DNA from 2 places in the Bacillus methanolicus genome. Region 2 is predicted to be linked to the other one. Evidence: riboswitches for the same ligand, from Rfam matches in the RefSeq annotation. Region 2 holds a riboswitch; the other holds the start of a gene.
What was found. A riboswitch is a leader RNA that binds a small molecule or an ion and turns the genes downstream of it on or off. The one in region 2 is predicted to bind cyclic di-GMP.
Positions count from the first base shown of each region.

Region 1: linked by a shared signal. The riboswitch ahead of C0966_RS05140 (methyl-accepting chemotaxis protein) and the one ahead of C0966_RS17000 (hypothetical protein) in region 2 are both predicted to bind cyclic di-GMP.

Region 1 is NZ_PNFF01000001.1:1,014,718-1,026,424, forward strand. It holds gene C0966_RS05135 (amino acid adenylation domain-containing protein) at 1-2,095, opposite strand, end outside; gene C0966_RS05140 (methyl-accepting chemotaxis protein) at 2,138-3,883, opposite strand; cyclic di-GMP riboswitch class I at 4,159-4,248, opposite strand; gene C0966_RS05145 (CPBP family intramembrane glutamic endopeptidase) at 4,893-5,744, opposite strand; gene C0966_RS05150 (ISL3 family transposase) at 6,071-7,264, opposite strand; gene C0966_RS05155 (CBASS cGAMP-activated phospholipase) at 7,514-8,482, opposite strand; gene C0966_RS05160 (hypothetical protein) at 8,486-8,899, opposite strand; gene C0966_RS05165 (SMODS domain-containing nucleotidyltransferase) at 8,886-9,905, opposite strand; one part of gene C0966_RS05170 (IS3 family transposase) at 10,189-11,063, opposite strand; one part of gene C0966_RS05170 (IS3 family transposase) at 11,063-11,309, opposite strand.
Region 2 is NZ_PNFF01000003.1:4,054-15,760, reverse strand. It holds gene C0966_RS17030 (LPD1 domain-containing protein) at 40-1,884, shown strand; gene C0966_RS17025 (DnaA N-terminal domain-containing protein) at 2,474-3,532, shown strand; gene C0966_RS17020 (ArdC-like ssDNA-binding domain-containing protein) at 4,144-5,037, shown strand; gene C0966_RS17015 (hypothetical protein) at 5,055-5,282, shown strand; gene C0966_RS17010 (DEAD/DEAH box helicase) at 5,360-8,674, shown strand; gene C0966_RS17005 (hypothetical protein) at 8,692-9,456, shown strand; cyclic di-GMP riboswitch class I at 9,675-9,758, shown strand; gene C0966_RS17000 (hypothetical protein) at 9,834-10,532, shown strand; gene C0966_RS16995 (hypothetical protein) at 10,529-11,092, shown strand; gene C0966_RS16990 (hypothetical protein) at 11,115-11,707, shown strand, end outside.

The DNA.
Region 1 (11,707 bases), on a different contig from region 2:
TAAAAGCTAACTCCTTAAACTGGTCTACAGGCAACCCTAAAAATCTCTGTGTTAAGTTTCCATTCACCACGTGAATATACTCATTCATATCCATGTGAAAATATGTATTCAACTTTTCTTTCAATCGCTCTTCAGGTTGGTTTCCTCGCACAATCGCATACATATGAATTTTCTTATCGGCCAATCTTTTCAATAAGTGACTACCGAGGAATCCGGTTGCCCCTGTTAATACCACACTCTTTACTTTTGGTAAGATCTTATCTACTTTCAACACAGGATATTCTTTTAATTGTACAAATGTTGTTTCTTTCACTTGAACCTCTTTTTTGTGCTCTTCTATTGCTTTTGCGGCTAATTTTTCTACTGTACGCAATTCAAAGAAATCCTTGATGAATAGTCCTCTATACTTTTTCTTTATCTCCGCTAATACTTCAATAATTTTTAAAGAATGTCCACCAACTTCAAAGAAATCTTCTTTTACTCCAATTCCTTCAATGTTTAATACCCTTTTCCACGCATTTAAAATGTCTTCCTCTACCTGATTTCTAGGATTTACAATGTCATCGGTTACTAATACTACTCGATCAGCTTCAGTCATCGCTAATTTCTTTCTATCTACTTTTCCTGTAGGAGCAAAAGGCAACTCTTCAATTCTTTTCATTTTAGAAGGAATCATGTAACTCGGCAAATTCTTTTTTAACTCGTTGATAATAAAAGCATGACTCAACTCATCCGTAGAAATGTAAAAAGCTTTTAATATTTTCTCTGCGTTGTCTTCTTCTACGACTACTACAGCGTCAAGAATTCCTTCAATCTGACACATCCGATTCTCAATTTCAGCAATCTCAATACGATGTCCTCGAATTTTTACTTGAGTATCTTTTCTATCGATAAACACCAAGTTCCCATCTTCTAATTCTTTTACTAGATCTCCAGATTTGTATACCATTCCTTCAAAAATATCCTCAAAAGGATTCTTAATAAACACTTCTGCTGTTTTCTCTGGTTGATTCAAATAACCCAAAGATATACCTACAGATGCAATCCACAATTCACCAATCTCACCTACTTTACATCTCTCTCCTTTCTCATTCACTACATATAATTTAGTACCATCAATTGCTTTTCCAATTGGAACACTATACATATTTTCATCGATTTCATCAGGTACCTCATAATACGAAGCCGCTACCGTCGTTTCCGTTGGGCCATATAAATTAAATAATGTCGTTTCATTTCCAAACTGCTTTTTAAAGTTTCTTGCAACCTCACCTGTTAGCAATTCTCCTGCTACCCCTACAGCCCTTACCTTTCCAAATTTCCGTTTACCATGTGTTTTAGCATATTTCGATAACTGGTTACAAAATACAGTCGGTATAGCAGGAATGACAGTAATTCCTTCTCTATCGATTGTTTTAAGAAAATGTTCAACAGACATTCTTTCCTCATCATCAATTAAATACAAAATCGAACCATTGAATAAGGAAACAAATGTTTCAGGTATAGAAGCATCAAAACTAAACGTAGCAAACTGTAATACTCGATCTTCCGGTCTAATATTGAACACTCTCTGTTTCCAAGAAACTAAATTTAATACCCCGACATGTCTCAATAAAGTACCTTTAGGATTGCCGGTAGTACCTGATGTATAAATTACATAAGCTAAATCATTCTCTTGAATGTTTACCGATACATCTTCATCATTGTCATCTAAACGATCCAACAGTATATTTTTCGATCTTACATTTAGTTTTTTAATTTTTTCTAGCCAATCTGATTTCGTTATCAAAAATGGTGATTGAGTATCTTCGATAATATATCGATTTCTTTCTTCAGGATGAGCTGGATCTAATGGTACATACACTCCACCAGCTTTTAAGATGCCTAAAATGGACACTACGGTATCAACGCTTCTTTTAAGAAAAATGCTTACAAACTGTCCTTTTTTTAGTCCGTTTTTTACTAATTCCACTGCTACACGTGACGATTCTTTATCTAGTTCTTTATATGTTAAATATCGATTCTTATCTTTAACCGCTATATAATCCGGAAATTTTTTTACAGATAATTCAAATCCTTCTACAATATTTTTCATTTGATGCCCTCCATTCTTGTAGAATATCTTGTTGAATAACCATTATATGTTAAATTGATCACTAAGCTTTTTTAATTCTTTTGATGTTTCTGTTAAGTAACCCACTGTTTCTCTTATATTTTCAAACGAAGCTTCTTGTTCGTGGATATTTTCTACAATATCATCATATCTTTTAGTAATATTTTCAGCGTTACTTGACAATTCAACAATCATAGCAGTCGATTCTTCAACTCCTGCAGAAATTTGTTGAGAGGAAGAAGAGACTACTTGCAATTTTTTAGCTACTTCCAATATAGATTCATAAATTTTCCCAAATACTTCATTTGTACTTTCTGTAATTTCAATACCTTCACTCACATCATTTTTTATGATTTCCATAGAATCTACTACTTTATTTATTTGTTCTTTTACTTTATCAATCAGTTTTTGTATGCTCTCTACCGAGTTTGCAGATTGCTCCGATAATTTTTTCACTTCATTTGCTACTACAGCAAATCCTTTCCCATGCTCACCTGCTCTAGCAGCCTCAATCGAAGCATTTAATGCCAATAAATTTGTATTATTTGAAATACTGGTTATTACTTGTAATATTTCTTGAATTTCATCCGACACGGTAACAAGCTCGTTGATTGCTTTATCGGAGTTTTCTACATTATGATTAATCTTCTCCATCTGCTCTACAACTTTATCAGTAGACTTTTTCCCATTTTCAGAAAGCAGTGTTACCCCTTCAGAAAGCTCATAAACTTCATTCGTATAATTGGCAATGCTAATTACTTCTTTAGAAATCTGCTCCACCGCAACCGAAGACTCATTAATAGATTTAGCTTGTCGCTCTAATAATTCTTGTACCATTTCTACCGAGTTTGTAATATTGTTAGCTGCTTTATAACTTGTTTCAAACGATGCATAAAGCCTTTCTGAATTCTCGGCAATCTCTTTCGAAGTATGTCGTATTCTACTTACCGTACCTTTTATTACATTTATCATTCCATTAAACTTTTGATTAACTTGGCCTAACTCATCTTTCCCTTCTTTCACTGAAATATTCAAGTTTCCTTTACTTGCTTCTTCAATACCTTGCATTAAATTGGTTAACGGCTTTAATGAAACTTTTAATAATAAGTATTGCCCTACAATTAGTAACATTAAAATAACAACTAACGAGATTCCTGATTTGAACAATAAATCTTTTTGCCCTTCCTCTATGTTTGAAGCATCTATGTCAACTCCAAAATAAGCAAATACCTCACCTTTGCTATTTATAATCGGATGTAAAATTGTCATCCAAGTACCCAAATCATCTTTATAAATTTTAGTAAATTGAACTTTCTTTTCATTCTTTAATTTCTTAATTGCTTCCACTACCACATCAGGCTGAGCATACATATCCCCTACTTTTAATCCTGATTCTTGCAACATCTCCCATATTCCAGTAGGATTTGCCACTATAGATGTTTTATTTCCATTCTTCCCCGCCAATTCAGTACCAAATATGTATCCTTGAGCAATATTCGGGTTATATTCACTTAACTGATCTAATAAAGTCGTTAACTCTTGATGTTCTTTACTTTTTATATTTTCCGTTTTAGAAGCTTGTTCTACTTTATCGACATCTATCTTCTTCATCCAAGATTTTGTAATTTCTTCCGATTGCTGTTTTAACTGATTTTCTAACAAATTACCTTGGATAATATAACCCATCCCAACAAGTGATACTCCTACAATCACAACACTCACTATCGAAAACAGCATATTCTTGGTGAAAAAATTCATGTTTTTTAACACTTTTTATTCCTCCTCATAAGAAGTAGCAATTATTTATGTAAATGCTTGTTCACTACTTGAATTTATATAAATGCAGTTTGATTTTCAGACATATGTATAAAACATTTGGACTTTTCTTTTACTTCACTTGATCATCTTACTTATGTCTATTTTTCAATCTGAACTTATATAAAAAAATTGCCCTCTCTAGTCTAGTAAAACTAAAGAGGGCAGCTGCTTGAACGAGATCATCTTAATAAAAAACTTCGTAAAGAATCAAAACGAAACTTCAGACGAAGTGCAACTGGCTGGCATGTCTATTATAAATAGATGTAGCCCCTTTAGCTTTGCGTCCTACCCTTTCGAGTAGTTTGCCAAATAAATATGAAAATTTAAAACACCAAAAGAGAACCTTTTACCATATATATATCGGCAAAAGGTAGGCAATTTTTACCTTGTTCAAAAATATTCACAAACTTGTCACAAATCGTTCTTATTATTTGTGATATTTTATGAACGTATTGAACAATTAACCTCGTAATTTTTCTTCAGTAAAGAAATTCTGTTGAGTTCCCAGAGATAAAAGGTATTTTCCGATCCGAAATCCCTTCTATAATATTGAGATAAATACTCAATGACTTTTTTTTGAAATGTCTAACAGTATGGAATCTTATGTACAAAGAGTGCTGGCGGCAGGCGATCTCTGATCTCATTATTATTAGTCATTATCGCTATCATTGTGTTATTTGTTCATTCGTTGCTGTCTGTTGCTATTATCTTACTGTTCCTACTGTCGTTTTCTCTGTCATTCCATGTCCTGTGTGTTGGTTTATGACAATAAAAGACCGCCTATGTATTATTTTCTTTTTTCCTTTTTTATTAAAAAATTAATCTTAACTGATACAAATTATTAATATCATTAACATTTTCTAAAGGTATGTTTAATTGAAGTTTTAAAGCTGTTCCAATTAACAGCTGGTTTAGTTCAATGTGTGAAAAAATACGTGCAAAAATAATTGCTGTATTTTCCTTAAAAAGTGACAGTATTCCTTCTAACTTTTGTTTTGCGAAATCCAATCCAGCAGATAATGAGTACATATAGTACGATAACAGGAAGAGCAGCTTCGATCCCAAATGTACCGCCCGTAATCCAAACACTGTCCGATTTTAACCTGAGCATCACAAGGGAAGAATGACTTCTGTCGGGCACAGGAGCAAATTGCACCATTTGGGAATTAATAAAAAAGTTCCAAATGATATGCACCACGACTGCATTCCATACATTCCCCGCCATATAAACAATAAGCGAAAACATAATGCCAACCAAGCTGCCTGCGATAAGTACCAAGCACACATCAACCAACTGTAACCCATTCACAGTAAGTAAATGAAGAGCACCGAACAAGATGGAAGTGATGAAAACGGCGGTAATCGCATTCCATTTGTCTTCGATTAGCTTAAACAAATAACCGCGGAACAAAATCTCTTCAATCACCCCGGCAGAGCATGCCGTGAAGAACGAGCCAATGATAAACGCTAAAGCAGATTCAATATGAAGTTGTTCTTGCTTTTCAAAAACGACGAATTCTGTGAGCAGATAAAATGCTATAACTGTAAGTGGCATTGCCAAACCAACAAATACCCATATTTCACCAGTATCAAACAGTTTATGAATACGATAATATCCACTCGATTTTTTAAAGAACAGCCGCGCATACAACCATAGCAGTCCTACAGTAAATCCAATACGTATAAGTTCTTTGACCACAACCCGCATCGTACCGTTTTCAATCACATCCGTCAGGGGAATCACAAAAATGGCTGCTAACAAAAACAAAATAACCAACATCAAACAATGTATAACTACCTTTCCCCAGTGCATAACTAATAGCTCCTCCCTTTTTATGGTTCACGAAGCCATATCAAAGCTGGCAACCTTAAAACGAGTGCACAATGACCCTATCGTTCACAATGTACCGCTTTACAAATCTTATATTATGTTATTTGGGTTAGATATGTAGTCTCTTCACCATATTCTGTGATGTCCACACAATTCCTGAAATAAGTTAGCTAGATTGGTACTCAATCTAGAGTAGCCCCTTCGTCAGCTTGCAGACCACTAAGTTGGTAGAATGGAAGCGGTCAAGTGCTTTCCTTGACGGCTTCCATTCTACCAACTACAATGCGGAAAGCTGATGGAGGGCAAGGTTAAGCAACCTGATTTTTATAAGTTTTACCTGTACATTCCAAAAATACACGTAGCCGAAATCTTTCAAGGTTTCTGAAGCCAAAAGCACGTCTTTTGATGTTCTTAATCTTATGGTTTGTACCTTCAATCCGGCCATTCGTAAAAGGTGTAAGAAAATATTGTAAAATTTGTGCCTTCCAATTTTCTATCGTCTTGGCAACTTGATGAAATGAAGGAAATGGGCTGCTCCATGCGAGTTGAATCCATTCTTCTAAGAGTGAATCAGCTGTATCATAGTCATTCACTTGGTATATTTCTCTAAAGAGTTCTTTTAGAAAATAGGCATATGACAATTCTGAATGCTCTTTGAGCATCTCGTCTAATTGTTGTTTTTCATTAGCCGTTAACTTTTCAGAACCTTTCAAGAGTTTAAACCGTCCCTTTTTTAGTCCAGGAGTTTTCTTTCTAACTTGGTCAAGTGCATGTGTCACCTTTTGCACCACATGATATTTATCAATGACGATACAGGCCTCTGGGAATATAGATTTAACAGCTTTATGAAAGGGATCCCACATATCCATGACAACGGTTTGAACACACTTATTAGCCAGGATCTCCTTGGAGAGTAAGGTTAGAGTAGAATCATAACTACGTTGATGTTCCATACCAAGAACACTGCCGGATTGGGCATCCATTAGAACGGTTTCATATCGGTGACCCTTTCGAACAGCGATCTCATCAAGGCTAAGGACTAGTTCATTGTTTTCTAAAGCACTATCAAGATGTTCTAAATGCTCCATTTCTTTTTCTTTAGCGATGGAATAAAAAATTCTTTCTACTGTCGTATAAGGAACTTTTTCCTTTCGACTTACTTCTTGAATAGTGGATCCATTGCACATTTGATACAGATATTCTCTGTATCGATTGGTCTGATGCTTATTAGGACTGATAGATTCAAATGTTTGTGAAAATACCTCATTACAGTTGTGACAACGGTATCTATGCACTCTGACTAATAAGAAAAGGGGCTTACCTAATACGGACAAGTCACGAACCTTTCTTGTCCGCCAGTCGTGGACATTACTGGTAAAAAAGCCGCAAAAAGTACAACGTTCTTCCATCGTATTTTTCTCAACATGTAACAGATTGCAATCTTCAAGAAATACTTGTTTAACAACTTCAAATTCTGGCAAATCTAGTGATACGGAAAACACTTTTGAACCTCCTGTTATGTTAAGTCACGCTAACATTATTGCCAGGAATTCGTGAGTGTTTTCCTTATTTTTTGGGTTAAATCACAAAATGTGGTGATGAATCAAAACATCTAATTTCTCTTGATTGAACTCTTCTAAAATAGTGATAATATAACAAAAGAGGTGCGAATTGCACCCCATTTTAAATGATTGTTTACTATTTTACACTTTCAAATCCAAACCTGTTTATTAGAATTCAAACCATTATTACTATTGAAGTATTGCACTTCTTTCGAAAAACATATCTTTTATGCCTAGCGGAATAAAAGTCCTTTCAAACATGTGGTTTGCTTCCTGTATCATGATAGAAATATCTTCTTTGTTCGTGGTGTCTAATGGTATCGGTCGAGGAAGAGTTGGATTTAAACGGATTAAATTACTTCCGATTAGATACCTGGCAGTGTGTTCAGCACCTTTTGACTGTGCTTGCATCGTAAGTTCCACCAGCTTCTTCCTCCAGGACAACCATCCACCTGCTTCCGCAATCTTATTAGGGGCATTGTATAAACTGTCACCTGTTCCAATGGAAAGCACTTTTATTTGATCAAGTGTAAATCCTAACTTTTTGGCCTCAGCTATCCCTACTAATACTGGATTGTTTGCCCAAAGTCCACCATCTATTTTACATTCTCCGTCACCTATATTGGCAGCAGGGAAGTATGTAGGAGCGGCGGACGTTGCCAATCCTACCTCCCACATGTAACGCTCTCCGTCCCTAATATAATCTGAGCAGTGGGGAGTTTTATAAACTTTAGGTTCAGCTTTATGATGTTCAATGGAAGGAATACACAACAATGTCTTGGCATCATTAATCCTCTTATCAGTGAACTTCTCCATTAAAAGGGCTTTTAATGATGTGTTATCGTAAGATGTGTTAATAAAATATCCGCTTGCCTTTTTATTACCGAAAATACGCTTGCCTTCACTAATATATAGATTGGAGATTTCTTCAGCGCTCATTCCAGATGCCAATCCTAAGCATATGATTCCACCAGTTGATGTACCTGCTAATAAATCGAAGTGTAGGTAAATGGGCGTTCTGATAACTTCTTCAACAAGTTTTAAATATCGAGCAGGAATTATTCCCTTCATTCCTCCACCATCAATTGATAAAATTTTAAAGGCATTATGTTCTCTTGGCTGCCAGTTCCCCGTCTTTATGTGTTCCCAATTTAACATTTTTTACTTCCTCTCTGTAAAACTAATTGGGCTGTGGGGAGCTTCTTTACCCCACCAAACACCTTCTTCTAACCAAATATTATAAAAATATAACCATTCAGAAGCCCAAGGTATTAGGGTATCAGAAATTAACATGTCAGGTCTATAACTATTATCGTTTGGATGATATAAACATAAGGAGTTGTCGCCATAACGAAGGGGTGCGGATCTTAATATTTCTGGCTCCAAGACAAAAACCTTAGGTTGATATGGATCGTATTGGATTTTGACAGTGTAGATTGGTGATTTTTCTGAAGGTTGCAGTTTTCCTATCCAGTAAATATTTTGATGACTATCTTTAAATAGTCTAAATGAAGGGAATTTTTTTGATATGGCAAAATTTTGCAATCCCAAATTAATGGTTTTAATATTCTTCATCTTGTTTACCATAAAAACGATGGTCGCGGACTTTTGTCCCATGATCTTGGTTTAGGATGCCAGCAGAAGACACTTTTACTAAGCCTCTACTAATATTGTCAGCCATATCCTTTACTTCACCTAGACTGGATGGAAAGTAGGACTTACCGAAAATGTTTTGCCATTTTTCAATGCTGCTTTCCTTGTCCTTATCATCTAAAGCGTCTTGGCAATCGTCTTTTAGATTTTTTACCTTTTTGAGGAACCGTCCAGCTTTCGTATGATCCCAATTTCTTGCCAAATTTTCATCTTCAAGGGAAGGATTTTCAACGTATATCTCATCTTCTTCTAATAGACATTCCAATTGATCTACGAGAGAGATTAATGTTTCTACCAATGTTTCAGCAATGGAACTTTTTTTCACAAAACTGTTTCCGATTAAAGTGGTCATTAAGATAGATTTGGGTGCTGTATCTTTTCCGACATTATCGTCTCGCCAATGCTTCATGATTTTCACTATTTTTGCAAAATAACCGTCTGTCTTGCTGTTAATGGCATTGCACCAATTAGTAAATCCTACGGGATTAGTTTGGCACCATTCATTTTCCTTCTTGGAAGGAATCTTAATGACATTCTCAAATGGCAACGCGGGAACGATATCAACATGAAAGTCCCCAGCGTAATCAATTCTTACACAACGGTCTTTCACTTTTACTCTATCTTCAAATTCTTTATGACTTTTAATTCGGACGGAAATTTTTTTGAGGATATCTTTTGGTTCTTCCTTTTCGTCAATATTGAGAAGGAGAATGGCATCAACATCAAATTCGTCATTATTTTTAGGTTTAACTCCTGTGTCGGTACTGTAAGATCCTTGGGAATAAAAGTCCAAGAATAGGTCTTTTAATTCTTCGTCTTCTTTAAAATTGTTTTCCCAATGGTTTAGTGCACTTTCAACACGGCTTTTCCTTGTTGGATTCAATGAGATGTTCCCTACAAATTTTTTAAAATGGTCATTTAACTTCATAAATTCACTCCAGTATGGTTTAAGAGTATTTTTGGTTCATGTTAGGAGTATGTAAAATCCAGATGCAAAATCTTAACATGAACACTTATAATTTAATAATACTATTGAACTATTAAACTAATCAATAGTTAGTGGGAATATTTGTTCTGCACTACTATATATAGTATATATTTCATAAAAGTAATAACTACTTAAATATTGTATGACCAAAAGTATAAGGGTAGCTACCCCTCTCCCACTCCCTAATCCAATTGGGTTGATTATATGGTATGTCAACACTAAACTAGACAATTTTTTTAAGGTGTTCCTTTTTGTATTCAATAGGGCTTAAATACCCGAGTGTTCCGTGAATTCTTATATGATTAAACCAATGTACATAATCATCTAATTCCAATTTTAATTGCTCTAAACTTTCAAAATATTTACCTTTTACAAATTCTGTCTTGATAATTTTAAATGTGGCTTCGGCTACTGCGTTATCATATGGGCAACCTTTCATGCTTAACGACCGTTTAATCTCGAATGTTTCTAAAGCTTCATCGATTGTCTTGTTTTTAAACTCGTTTCCTCGGTCTGTGTGAAATAGTTGAATTTGTCTTAAATCAGCTTTAATCGTTGATAAGGCTTGGTAGACTAGTCCAGCATCTTTATTAGGACCGGCACTATGTCCAACAATTTCTCTATTGTAAAGATCAACAAATAGACATATGTAATGCCAATTTTTTTGGACCCTTACGTATGTTAAATCACTGACTACAACCGTTAATTCCTTTTGTTGATCAAATTCCCTATTCAACACATTTTCAACTTTAGATTCATTACATTTATCCACATGTGGCTTAAACTGGGCAACTGTATATTTTGATACTAGCCCATTTTCTTTCATGATTCGGCCAATACGTCTTCTGGATGCAATTTTACCGAGTTTTTTCAACTCATGTTTTATCTTACGAGTGCCATAGTTCTGGCGGCTTTTATGAAAAATATCGATTATGGTAACAGTAAGTTCATCATCTGATTTAGATTGCTCTTTTGCTTCATAATAATAGGTACTTCTTGGGAGTTGTAGGACGTCGCACATTGCTGATATCGAGTATTTGTGACGATTATTTTTAATCACATTTACTTTCGTCCTAGTATCAGCGCAGCTTGCTTTAAAATATCATTCTCCATCAGTAAACGCTGATTTTCTTTACGAAGCTTGATCAGTTCTTCTTTTTCAGGTGTTCGGTTGTCCTTCTCTTTAAATGAACCAGATGTTTGGCTCTGTTTCACCCATTTGTCTAATGCCGAAGGCGTTAAATTGTATTCACTTATAATGTCTTTTCTAGGCTTACCACTTTCATATAGTTTGACCATTTGAGCTTTAAATTCGGGAGTAAATGTTCTTCTAGCTCTCGTCATATCGGCGTACCTCCATTAACTGAATGAGATGAAGTAGACTTCCAAATTTAGAGGGTAAACACCGCAACTTGACAAGGAGCCTCTACGGGCATGCTTTCCCAGCCAGGAAACCAGATGATGAAAACATCTGGCTTGCCAAACAGGCTAGCATACCCGCCTCTCCTAGTAAAGTTGCTGGTATGGGATCTCTTATGCTTGATTAGCAGTATACCCAGATTGGATGGTTAGTCTACCTGACCTTAATTTTTTTGTCCAGTTAAGTGTAGCCGATTCAATACTTTCAATCACCTTATCTAGGAACACAATCGAATAGGAGTGGGTAACTAGCATCCGACTTCTCACACCCAGGTATGAAAATAAATCCCTACGGTCCATACTGGTATTGATACAAAAAGTAT
Region 2 (11,707 bases):
TTTTCATTAACAAAGACAAATTGGAGGTTGATTATCTACATGGAAACTCAGCTTTCTTTATTTCATATAGCAAAGGAAGACAATGTTCATTTAGATATTCGCACAGTACAGCAAGCATCAAAAAAGGTTGCTTATGACGTAGGAGAAAAGATAGGCGGTGCTAGAAAAGATATGGCTGCCTTAAGAAAAGAATTTGAGAAAAAGCAATCCCTTACTCTTTTAGAAGAGATCGAGAATATCAGTACAGTACTGGCCGCAGAAATTATTACTAAACATGAGCTCTTTAAAGGATTTAGTTTAGAAAAGGAAAAAGAAAATGGAACTGAGCCAGCTGTAGCCCGGGCTAAACAACTTCTGATTCAACGAGTGGATGCTACTCCCGCAATTGATTCAAAGGAAAGCCGGCTTAAATTTATGAAAGCAGCACAGTACCTCCTTTCTAAAATGGAGTCTGTAAGAGTATGGGATGATCTTTATCCTTTCTTAAATGACCTAGCGGAGTCAATTCGGAATGAGAGTAATAATCCGAGCTTTTATGAAAAACGTTTGGATGCTATCATGGCCGAATTAGAAACTCTTGAAAATGGTACTGAGGAATGGAAAGAGGCATATCGAAAAGGATTGATCTTTAAGGAAAGTCTTAGAAAGTGTCAAAAGGCTAAAGAGTTAGGGTTAAGAAGTCTGGGGGAGAAATTCTGTAACTTCTTTAAAAGCAATCAAAGCTACCGCAGTACTTTGACCAATGCTTTAAAAGTTCAATCCTGGGACGACTTATTAAATAAAAAAGAGAAAAAGAAAGTATCTACCCGTAAACCGGTATGGGAAAGAAACTTCCCTGAACGTCCTGACCGCATTGGAGGGGCTCAAAGCACCATTGAAAAACCAGAAGATCTTTTAACTTTCTTTCAATTTCGTGGTGTAGAGTTTGGCCATTATATAGGGGATCAAAAAGGAATGGAACATCTTCTTCGCTCCTCAGAAGCCATGATGGATCTTGCGGAATTATTAGGGTTAGATTATTCATCAATTTCCTTAAACGGAACATTAGCAATGGCATATGGAGCCCGTGGACGCGGAGGTAATTCTTTGGCGCATTATGAGCCATTGTCCAAGGTTATTAATATGACGAAAGAAAAGGGCTGTTTAGGCGTGTTGGCGCACGAATGGTTTCACGCATTGGATAATCACCTTTATGATCTCAGCCACAATTCTAAAAACGGGAAAAGAGGGTACGCATCTGAACCTGAAACATTAGGTGACAATGTTGATTCTTATTTAAAACTCCTATTTGAAGAATTAATGGAAGTTATTAAAAAGGGGAATAGCGTGAGTTATTACGAGAACACCAATAAACCGGGGGATAAATGGAGAGGAACCATCTTTAAACAATCGTACAAACACCATAATGGTGACTTGTTTAAAGCGATGGAAAAAAAGGTTGCTATTGAAAGGTCAAATCTTGAAGCCCATCTTCGCTTAGCTTCTTACTACACTTACACCGATAAAGATGTTGAGAAACTAATGAAGAAGCATGAGAGGGCAATCAAGGAATTTGCTTTAGCGTTAGCGTGGTATCACGAAAATCAAACCGGAGAACGGGTTGAGCAAATTCCTTATCCTTCCGAAAAATCTCAATATCTTCAAGCCTCAATAGGTTTAGATAAGGGGAAGGAAGGAAAATATTGGAGCTCAAATATCGAACTTGCCGCTCGTGCTTTTGAATCTTTTATACAAGATAAATTAAAAGCAGCGGGAAGAAAAAATGACTACTTAGTTGCTGGCACTCATGATGGACTAGCTTTCCCGATGGGTGAGGAGAGAGAAGCTATTAACCAAAAGTTTGAGGAAATTATCAAGTTTATTAAAGAACTTAAATTAATTTGACTCTTCGGATTAAATAGTGGAAACTAAATTACAAAGTTATAATATTAATTAACAGTGGACAGTTAGAATTACTGCTTCCCTATAGGGAAGCTTTTTTTATGCTTGCACGTATTAGGGGTCATCATATATCACTTATTGCTCTTGTTGAAATTTATAGTAAATCATGTTTAAATAAAAGTACACGACAATTGAAGATTAAAGGGAAGAACCCTAGCATTGAACCGATTTATATGATCGGTTTCTTATGCTAGGGTTTTTTTGTTTCCAAATTTCGACATCTTTTGAAAACGGCCATCAGTTTATAGCGAAATATCTCTTATTTTGTTATTATGATATATAAGACTTTGTAGATATTTCTTTATAAAAAAACAAAAAATTAAACATAAAAAACCCACCAATAACATTTCATTTAATCCAATCAGTTTGGCCGCTGGATAGATTAAATGAAATTCTAGATGGCGGGATTTCTTACTTGTACTATATTAAATTTACTCCCATTGTATCAATACATAAGTTTAATTTCAAGTAAGAAATCTTCGGCTATTATTTCCTTTTTTTGGAGGGGTAATAGAAACGGAGGTTTTTTGTTTTGGAAGAAGAAAGAAGAAATCTAAAAGGGAATAAGGATCATCTGGAATATTTCAGAGCTGTTGAAACAGGATCGGTTGAACCTCGTTTAAAATTATTAAAAGAACAAAATGAAGAGAATTTAATAACAAGGCTCTATTATTATCCAGAGCATGACCGCGTAAAATTTACTGAAGAAGAAGTTCGCAAATTTTCATTAGATGCATACGGAGAAAACATTCCTTATATAGACGGAGAATTAACCATCTTTAATAACTATTTGTTCGATTTTTGGGGCTATTATCTAAATGCTGAAGGTTTAGCTCTATACGGACATCTAAAGCGATTTGCCTATGGTAATAAGGATTGGTGCTTTCCTAATTTTGAATTAATCAGTTTGAAAATGGACAAATCACGCCCTACCATACATAACTATATGGAATTGTTGGAGCGTTATGGCTTTGCATATAAATTTAACGTTTTAAACCGTTCAAGAGACGGAGCGGAGGAAGGACCGATTTTTAAAATAAGAAAGAAGGTTCCTTTACTGACTGAATCCTTGATCTACGGAAACCCGGATATTGAGATTCCGGAAGATGCTCCTGCTCACATTAAAAAGGCGTTAAAAAAAGAACAAAAAGGACTGCCGGAAAGACTTAGGATAGAGCATGAGAAGTACGTTAAAACTATGATTAATAATAATGAAACGATCAGCCTGGAAAAGAATATTGATTTTGAGGAAATCTACAGACAATGGCAACAATTTGGTGAAATCATCAAATCAGCAAAGAAGTCAAACAACAAGCCAGCTAAGCAAGTAAAACATGAAAAGAACATGGATGAATCAGAATTAATGCTCCTTAATATCCTAAAATCATATGTATCAAGTAAAATATCTAAACCCTCTTTTGAAACGTGGTTTAAAGACGTCTTGTTAAAGAAAGACCAAAATTCCATTATCATTTTAGCACCTAATGATTTTGCCAGAGAATGGCTGGAAGAAAGGTATGAACATCTTATTAAGGAAGCATTAAAAGAATATGATATGGAAATAGAAACATTAACCTTTGAAGTAATTTAACCTCGATCGAATCCTGATTGAGGTTTTTCTTTTTTCCTACAGAGGTTAAGAAATTCTTATTAGGGGATAAAAAGTCTTTAAAGTGGATTTAAAAATCTTTATAGGCCATAAAAAAATTTTTAATGCATGGGTTAAAGAATTTTTAAGGGATAGGTTAAAAAATTTTTAAGGGGGTTTATCCACAGAAATAGGATTGATTAGGGGTTAAAAAATTTTTAAGGGGACTATAGGTTAAAAAATCTTTAACCCTCCCTTAAGAAATTTTTAATCAGAATAATTACAAAAGGGGAATAAATATTTCTTTTAACTTTATGTTTTCAGCCATTCTCCTTCAATGAATATCTTGTCGAGAATGGAAATAGAGGATATAATACCCTTATATTATTATTTTATTTTTTATTTTTAATGCAATCCCATCGAGGATTAGCGGGTAAGACGAAACATTGCAGCCTTTGAGGTTGATGGACAATAGCTATTTTGTGCTATTTATCTATCAAACTTCAAAGGCTTTTTTGCGTTTATATGGCCTTTTGATGGCGGTTAACAACGGGAATGGGGGATACCTATTCTCGTTTTTATATATAAAAAACTTTAAGAAAAGGGGTGCTGTTATGGCTAATCACCAAAACAAAAATTGTAGAAAGTGGAACAAGGATGGTCCAAGTGTAGAAGAAAAAGTCAAAGAACTTGTATCGATCCTAGAAGAAGGAGTGAAAAATTTTAGTTACTCCCCTGAGGAGTTTAAAGCTCTTTTAGAGATGAAGGCACTTATGCCTAACTACTCCTTCCGAAATATTATGGTTGCTAAAGCTCAGTATCCAAATGCTAGTTTTTTTGCTCCATTGAAGCGTTGGAATGAGTTAGGCCGAAAGGTAAAAAAAGGTTCTAAAGCAATTAGAATCTTTAAGCCACGATTTAAAGAAGTGGAAACTGAAGATGGTACCGGAGAAGTGGAAACAAAACTTATCGGATTCCTCACTGTTCCGGTATTTGCGTATGAACAAACAGAAGGAGAACCGCTTCCGATTGACAAGGTTATTATCAATCTTGAAGGTGATTGTCCTGAAGCCAGACAAATTATCGAATACGCCGAGCAAATTGCTCGAAAAGATAATTGTTCTGTTATTTATGGAGATGCAGAAGGAGCAAATGGTTATTACCAGCCTTCCAAGCATGAAATTGTTGTTAGTGAAGCTTTAAGTATCAATCACCGGTGTAAGACATTGATCCATGAACTAGTTCACTCCAAAGTGCACCGATATGACACGTCTTCCTCTACATCTGAAAAAGAAGTAGTGGCAGAAGGAGCTGCTTTCGTTGTCTGTTCATTCTTCGGCCTTGACACAAGTGATTACAGCTTCAGATATGTGAAGTCATGGAGTAAGAACGACGAAGACTCCCTTCTAAAATATGGTTCTCAAATTTGTGATATTTCCGGGAGAATCATTGAAGAGTTCAGACGCCTGATGGAAGAAAAGGCTGAAAAAGGTCTTCAAACAGCTTAGAGAAAGGAGTCTGTTCAGTGAAGCAGTTCACACCGATCAAATTAGAGGAACATGCAGGTCATAAATTTTATGTTGAACATGTGGCCTCAATCCCTTCTGGAACTTTGTATCGAGTTCATTTGACAAATGGTACAGTACACAATTTAACGATTGGATATGCTACATCCGAGAAGGATGCCAAAGAAACTGTAATTCAAGAATTTAAAAATTATTTGGATACATTAAATAACAATCAGTCTAATTAGACAGGGAGGTGTGTCCCTACCTCATTTGTAGATAGGGAGCACTAGCTTCCTATCTAATTTGATTGGTAGGTTAAAGAATGATCCAATGGAATAAAATAGCTGAATCAAACGATAATCCCAAAATGCTAGAAATTTACCTCGATCAAGCCTGGCAGAATGCTTTTTGTTACGCTTTAGCAGTTGAACCACCACAGTATGAATCGCAAGGAGCAAAAATCCTCATGACCATTATTGCAGGAAGTGATTCCACTCTGCAGGCGATGAAAGCTTCTGTTGATATTGGCTCTGGGGGATTAGCTTTTGGTTATGGAGAAAAACAACTAACTGACTATAAATTCGTCCAAGAACTCCGCCTTTACTCAGAGAAAGGAAAGTATGAAAAATTTCCAATAACGATTAATCAAAATCGTAAAGCAATTGCCATTGTTCATGATGAATTGCTAGGAAACAGTGATTATATCCTTTCCTTTGAGGGAAATCCAGCAGAAGATCTTAGACAAGTTTTAGGCAGAGGGAAATACGGTCTTAACATTTTACCGGAATGGAGAGAAACCGTATTTAAAGAGTTTGTCAATAGAGGGTATTTGGAGAAAGTTGAATTTTATTTTGATCCAACTCTTTTCCTAAACGGCTTTGACATTTATAAATTGAAATTAAATGAGGAACACGCTGATGAAATTATTTCTGAAATGATTCAAAACAGGGTTCTTAAGTTTCCTAAAGAGGGGAGCGGGAGAAATCTGGAAGAGATTAAAGACTTAACGACCTATATGCAAACATTTATCAATGACATGATTGATAAAGTTAGCGAACGGGTTCAACCAGCTCATAATCCTCTTACAGATTCTATTCACCCTCAGATTAGTACTTATAAGCGTGAACTTTTTCCTGTTCAAGCTCATGTGTCTACAGCTGTAGCGAAGGTGCTAAAAAAACAGAAAGCTGTATTGATTCAAGGGGAAATGTCCACCGGAAAATCGACTATGATGACAGCCATTGCAGATGTTGTAGCGGCTATGTCCAACAAGAAGGGTTATTTTACTTGTTTAATGTGCCCTCCTAGTTTAACCAAAAAGTGGCCAGAAGAGATCAAAGAGATTATTCCACACGCAGAAGTTCGAGTTATTGAGAGAACAGAACAATTAATCGAATTTCATAGTGCTTGGACAAAAGCTGGAAGACCGAAACCAACGAAACCAACCTTTTTCGTAATTTCTTTTACGACAATGCGCGGTGATTGTGCAACGGTACCAGCTGTTCATTTCCAATACAAGAAAACAGAAAAACAGAGAATGGAAGAGACTCTTCCGTATCGTTATGGATATTATTGTCCTAGTTGCGGAAAGCCTCACCAAGTCATTGAATCTACTGATATTGAAACGGATGAAAATGGTGAGGAAAAAGAAAACCATACTAAACGGACGATGGATAAAAATGAGTTTGGGGAATCCCGACGCATTCATAATGCTCAAAAGCCTGCCAATGCTTTTTGCAGTGAGTGTGGAGAAAGTTTATGGACTAAAAAAGTGCTTACCCGGTATTCGTCCATCAAAGAATGGATGCAGCATGAAAGAAAACTGACTCATGCTCTGAAGGATGGAAATAACCGTTTAGTCCAGCAAATTCAAAATACTCAGCCAGAGATTCCTAAACAACAAGGGAATCCCAGGAGAATAGCAACGGTTGAGTACATTCGTCGGAAAATGAGATGGTTTTTTGACCTTGCTATTATTGATGAAATTCATGAGTTGAAAGCTGGAATGTCCGCTCAAGGCAATGCATTAGGATCTCTTGCAGCTGCTTGTAAAAAGGTAGTAGGGGGAAGTGGCACATTGTTTGGCGGTAAGTCAGAGGATATTTATTATACTCTCTGGCGCTTATTCCCTCACCTTATGGTTGAAAACGGATATAAATATTCAGAAGTAAGAAAGTGGAACGAAGAATATGGAAATATCGAAACCACTACTTACAATCACGATGATAAAGGCGAGTATTCAAACAAACAATCTAGGGGCGGTACGAAAAGAACAGAAAAAGTCTTACCTGGTATTTCGCCTTTTGTATTTGGTAAATTCCTTGTGCAAAATAGCGTACTCGTAAGACTTACTGATGTTTGGCCGGACCCAGTGGAATTAATCAATGTACCTACCATTCTAGTCGATTTAGACGAGGATTTAAGGCAACATTATCAAAATATGGTGGCAACATTTGAACGGGAAATCGATTCTCGAGACGATGGCCATAAACTCTATTTACCTCTTACTCAAACAGGTATAGCGTATCCGGATAATCCATTTACCTATCCTTCTTTCTCTATCAAAACAGAGGACGGAAAGAGGGAGTTGATTTGGAGCCCTGAACCCTTCCCTACAGAGCGGATTCTTAATAAAGAGAAGAAGCTCCAAGAAATCATTAAAGGGGAAATGGAAGAAGGTCGAAAATCAATCGTTTACGTGAGAGATACTGGTTCAAGTGTAGAAGGTAGAGATGTCCGTCCACGCCTCAAGTATATTCTTGAACAAATCGGTGCGAAAGTAGCAATCATGGATACTAGTTCTACCCAAACCAATAAACGCAGTGAATGGTTGCGGAAAAAAATAGTGAAAGAAGGCTACGATGTAGTCATTGTTTCACAGGAACTTGTTAAAGTAGGACTCGACCTATTATGCACTCCAACTTTAATATTTTATCAATTCAGCTGGTCGTTGTTCACCATCAATCAAGCGGCAAGGCGCGCTTGGCGGATTGGGCAAACGGAAGAATGTCGTTTATATTATCTTTCTTACAAACATACCTTCCAAGAACAAATGGCTACCTTGATAGCGATGAAAAATAAAGCAGCGGGTGCGATTAATGGAGACGTAAGCACAGACGGATTGAACGCAATGCTTGGTGATGAAGGTGATCTACAGTCCATGCTTATTAAATCCATAAAAAAAGGTGTTGTCCTTAAAGGTTCTACTGAAGAATGGGTTGCTGAAGCATCTGACCGAGCAAGAGAAATTTTGGCCGGTATTGGCAAAAAGAAACAGAAACAGCTCACACCTAAAGAGCAATTCATTATTTGGGTTAATCAGCAAATTGAATCTGATTCTTCTAGGAACGTTCTTATTCGGAAAGCAACTACCATTACAGCAAACATTGAAAAAGGCATTGTTAATGGATTTACCTTCGTTAATAACGTATTAGAAGTAGATCTTGTTGCAGCTTTTGGATTTGATTGTATCGTAGATGGGGAAATTGTTGCTTATTTAACCGAATTTGAAAGAGAAGTTGCCGCGACTGTTGAAAACCAACAAATATCTTTATTTGAAATTAAGGAAGAGGAGAATAAATCTCGAAAGAAACGTAATGGACCAGTTACTGGTCAATTAGCGTTTGAACTATTTTAAATTGGGAGGAAATGAAAGTGACATTAACCTTAACAATGGACTGGCTAGTATATTTTTACTGGCTAGTTGAATACTATGTTTTTGTTTATTGTCAAGAATTAAAGATCCGGAGCCATTACGAATACTTTGAGCGTTTGACTCAGCTAGAAGTAGATTGTACGGAGTCCAAGGAGGAAATTATTTCTTGCCAGCCTATTCAAGTAATAAATCCCGTTCTAATAGAAGACCCTGATCAAGTAACATTTTCTGATCTTGATGAAGCTACCGAAGGGTTATTTGAAGAAGTTCAACAAGAATTGGGATTGGGTGAGTTCGATAATGTGAATCCCGTTTTTGAACTTGACCAACCAAGTGAAGAAATCGAGTATGAACTAGATATAGACCATGGATATGAACTGTCTAGTCTTGCTGAATATGGAGAGGAAGAAGAATATATTCAGATGGCTGATCTAGATGAAATGGAGGAAAATTCTCCAACTGGCTATGAGCAATTTGCTTCCGCCAAAATAGCAGATTGCATCAATGGACCTCAACAATGGGTCGTAACAATCGTTGGTATGGAAGAGTCTTATATCCACGTTTCCGACGGTAAAAGGATTTGGATCAACGTTGGAGAAAAAGCAACAAAATTAAAAAAAGGTGATGTGCTAATCCTGGATGTTATTCGAAACGGAAAAAATGTAACAGTTGATAATATATTCCGTTTGGAAATGGATGTATCTGAAGATTACGTTATCCCGGATGAAGAATATTGCTTTCAAAAAGAGCAAATGGCTATTTAGAAACAAAGAGAGCGCGACTTCTGTCGCCTCTTGCTCCAAGGAAATAAGTACTGTTTCTTTGGAACAGGAGTTAAAATCCAGCTTTCTAACTATAAAATATGTAACATTATACAATTTTGGCAAAACTGTTAAGAATTCGACAAATTACGACAACTAATATGGGTAAATTATAATATAATGAGTCGAACTTTAGGCATACACCAAAATATTTCCTGTAACATTGATAAAGGCAAATTCATCGAAAGATGAAGACGCAAAACTATAGGGGCTAAGACTTAATGTTATGCCAGCCAGTTACCGAATTGGATTTTAAAGGCTAGTTCGGTTTATTGACTAGCCATTTTTTGTTATATACTTTGGAAAGGGGAACATGAATAGTGGTTACCAGCTCTCAACTTAATGATAATCAAATATTAGAAATTAAAGAGACACTTCAAAAGCAGAAAGTAGGCCTAAAGAATGTTTTATTTAGTTTTTCTGCCACCGCTAAGGCATTAAATATTGAAGCCCACGGCATTGAAGATATACCACAGAATAGTGAGTACTATGACAATATAGAAGATAACCTTCTCTTTGCAGAATTGAGCTGGTTATCACCAATGTCTAGGCAATTAAATAAAAAATTAGAAGTTAATTTCAATGCGGATATAGATGTTTTGCCTGATGGAAGTATGGATCATGCCAATATTCGCTTTGAAGTAAGTGCAGGTATTTTTTCCAGACAAACGGAAAAACATCAAATTTTACAATCTGCCAGAATACTTTTTATTAGTTTAATTCCTTTCCGTCCTTACATAAAGAATGTCACCTTTAAAGGACACCAACATACCCTTAAAACAATTCTTTTTTCTATGGAATTAGATGGGCGAAAGGTAAATTCAATTCTTGTAAACAATCAAGTTATCAATCAACAAATTCTTAGCCAATGGTTAGCTACGTTGGACCATGTACTAGATTATAATAAAGGAAGATATAAATTTATTACTAAAGTACCAGTAGTTAATGGCAAAATGAGTACTGCTTCATTTGAATCAGCCGTTTGTTTCCGATTTGAAGGCAATGGAGGGAAAAAATGAATTTACGAAGATATTACATAATCCTTTTGATCGTAATTTTTTCATTTGTCTTACCGTTATCAGCAAAAGCGAATCCTATTCTTAACAGGGGATCTGAGCCTAGTTTTAATAATCAAGTAAATACCTGGACTGAAAGCATTAATGGCTTAGCTCCAACTATTTCATTTATTTTCTCCGCTTTATTTACCATTATGTTTTTAATGGGTGTTGTTAGAATGGGATATTCCATAGTAACAAAAACTGGACAAGTCATGAAATTCTCTACTGGCGTATTAATTTGGGTACCCATAACTTTCTTTTTTATCCGTATAATGGTAATTATAATATTTACTACAAATAGTAAAAATGTTACACTGCTTGCAAGTGATATTATTAACTTAATAAAATCCACCGGTTACTATACTTCCATCGGAATGGTTTTAATTGGTTTAGTCTTCTACATGTTTTATCATTTTATCGACCATCCAGAGTATGGAAGATGGAGTAAAAGATTGTGGGTGAGCGCAGCTCTATTAACAGTTCTAACAACATTAATGCCAATTGTGTTGGGAGCTGCTTAATTCTACATAAAAAGGTGATTCCATGTTGAAGCTTGTAGTAGATAACAACCGAAATATAAATTTAAACAATGATATTACTTGTCGAAATTCTTGTGATCTTTTTGATGAGATTACTGGAAAATGTTCTATTAATAAAAACATAAATGTAGATAGCCCTTATGAAGCAGCAAGATGTGGATTTTTTTTAAGCAAGAATGAAATGTCCATGCCTAAAAAAGACCAAGTTGGTTTTAGATTTTCATTAATCGAGGAAGAAGCTGATTACCTTTTGAATGATGAAGAAATCTTTCATGAACTAGTTGGAAAATCTCTTAAAAAAAATTACACATATCCGTTAAAACCGGACTTTTCCTCAAATAGAGATGATGCATTCTGGTATGTTTCCCCTTGTAGACAGTATGGATGTTGGATCATTAGTCAATGTAAAAAACCGATTCCTTTACCTAAAAATAAAAGTGAGGCCGAAATGGGTTGGAGTAAGAGGGTATATAAGTCTCCAATTCCATTACATGACCACAAGTCTTCTCTTTCTATAGCCTCTAAAATGGCATGGGTCATAGATGAAGAGGGTTACGGTCAATATGCTTTACTGGTTAATGGGGAAATTTCATCAAT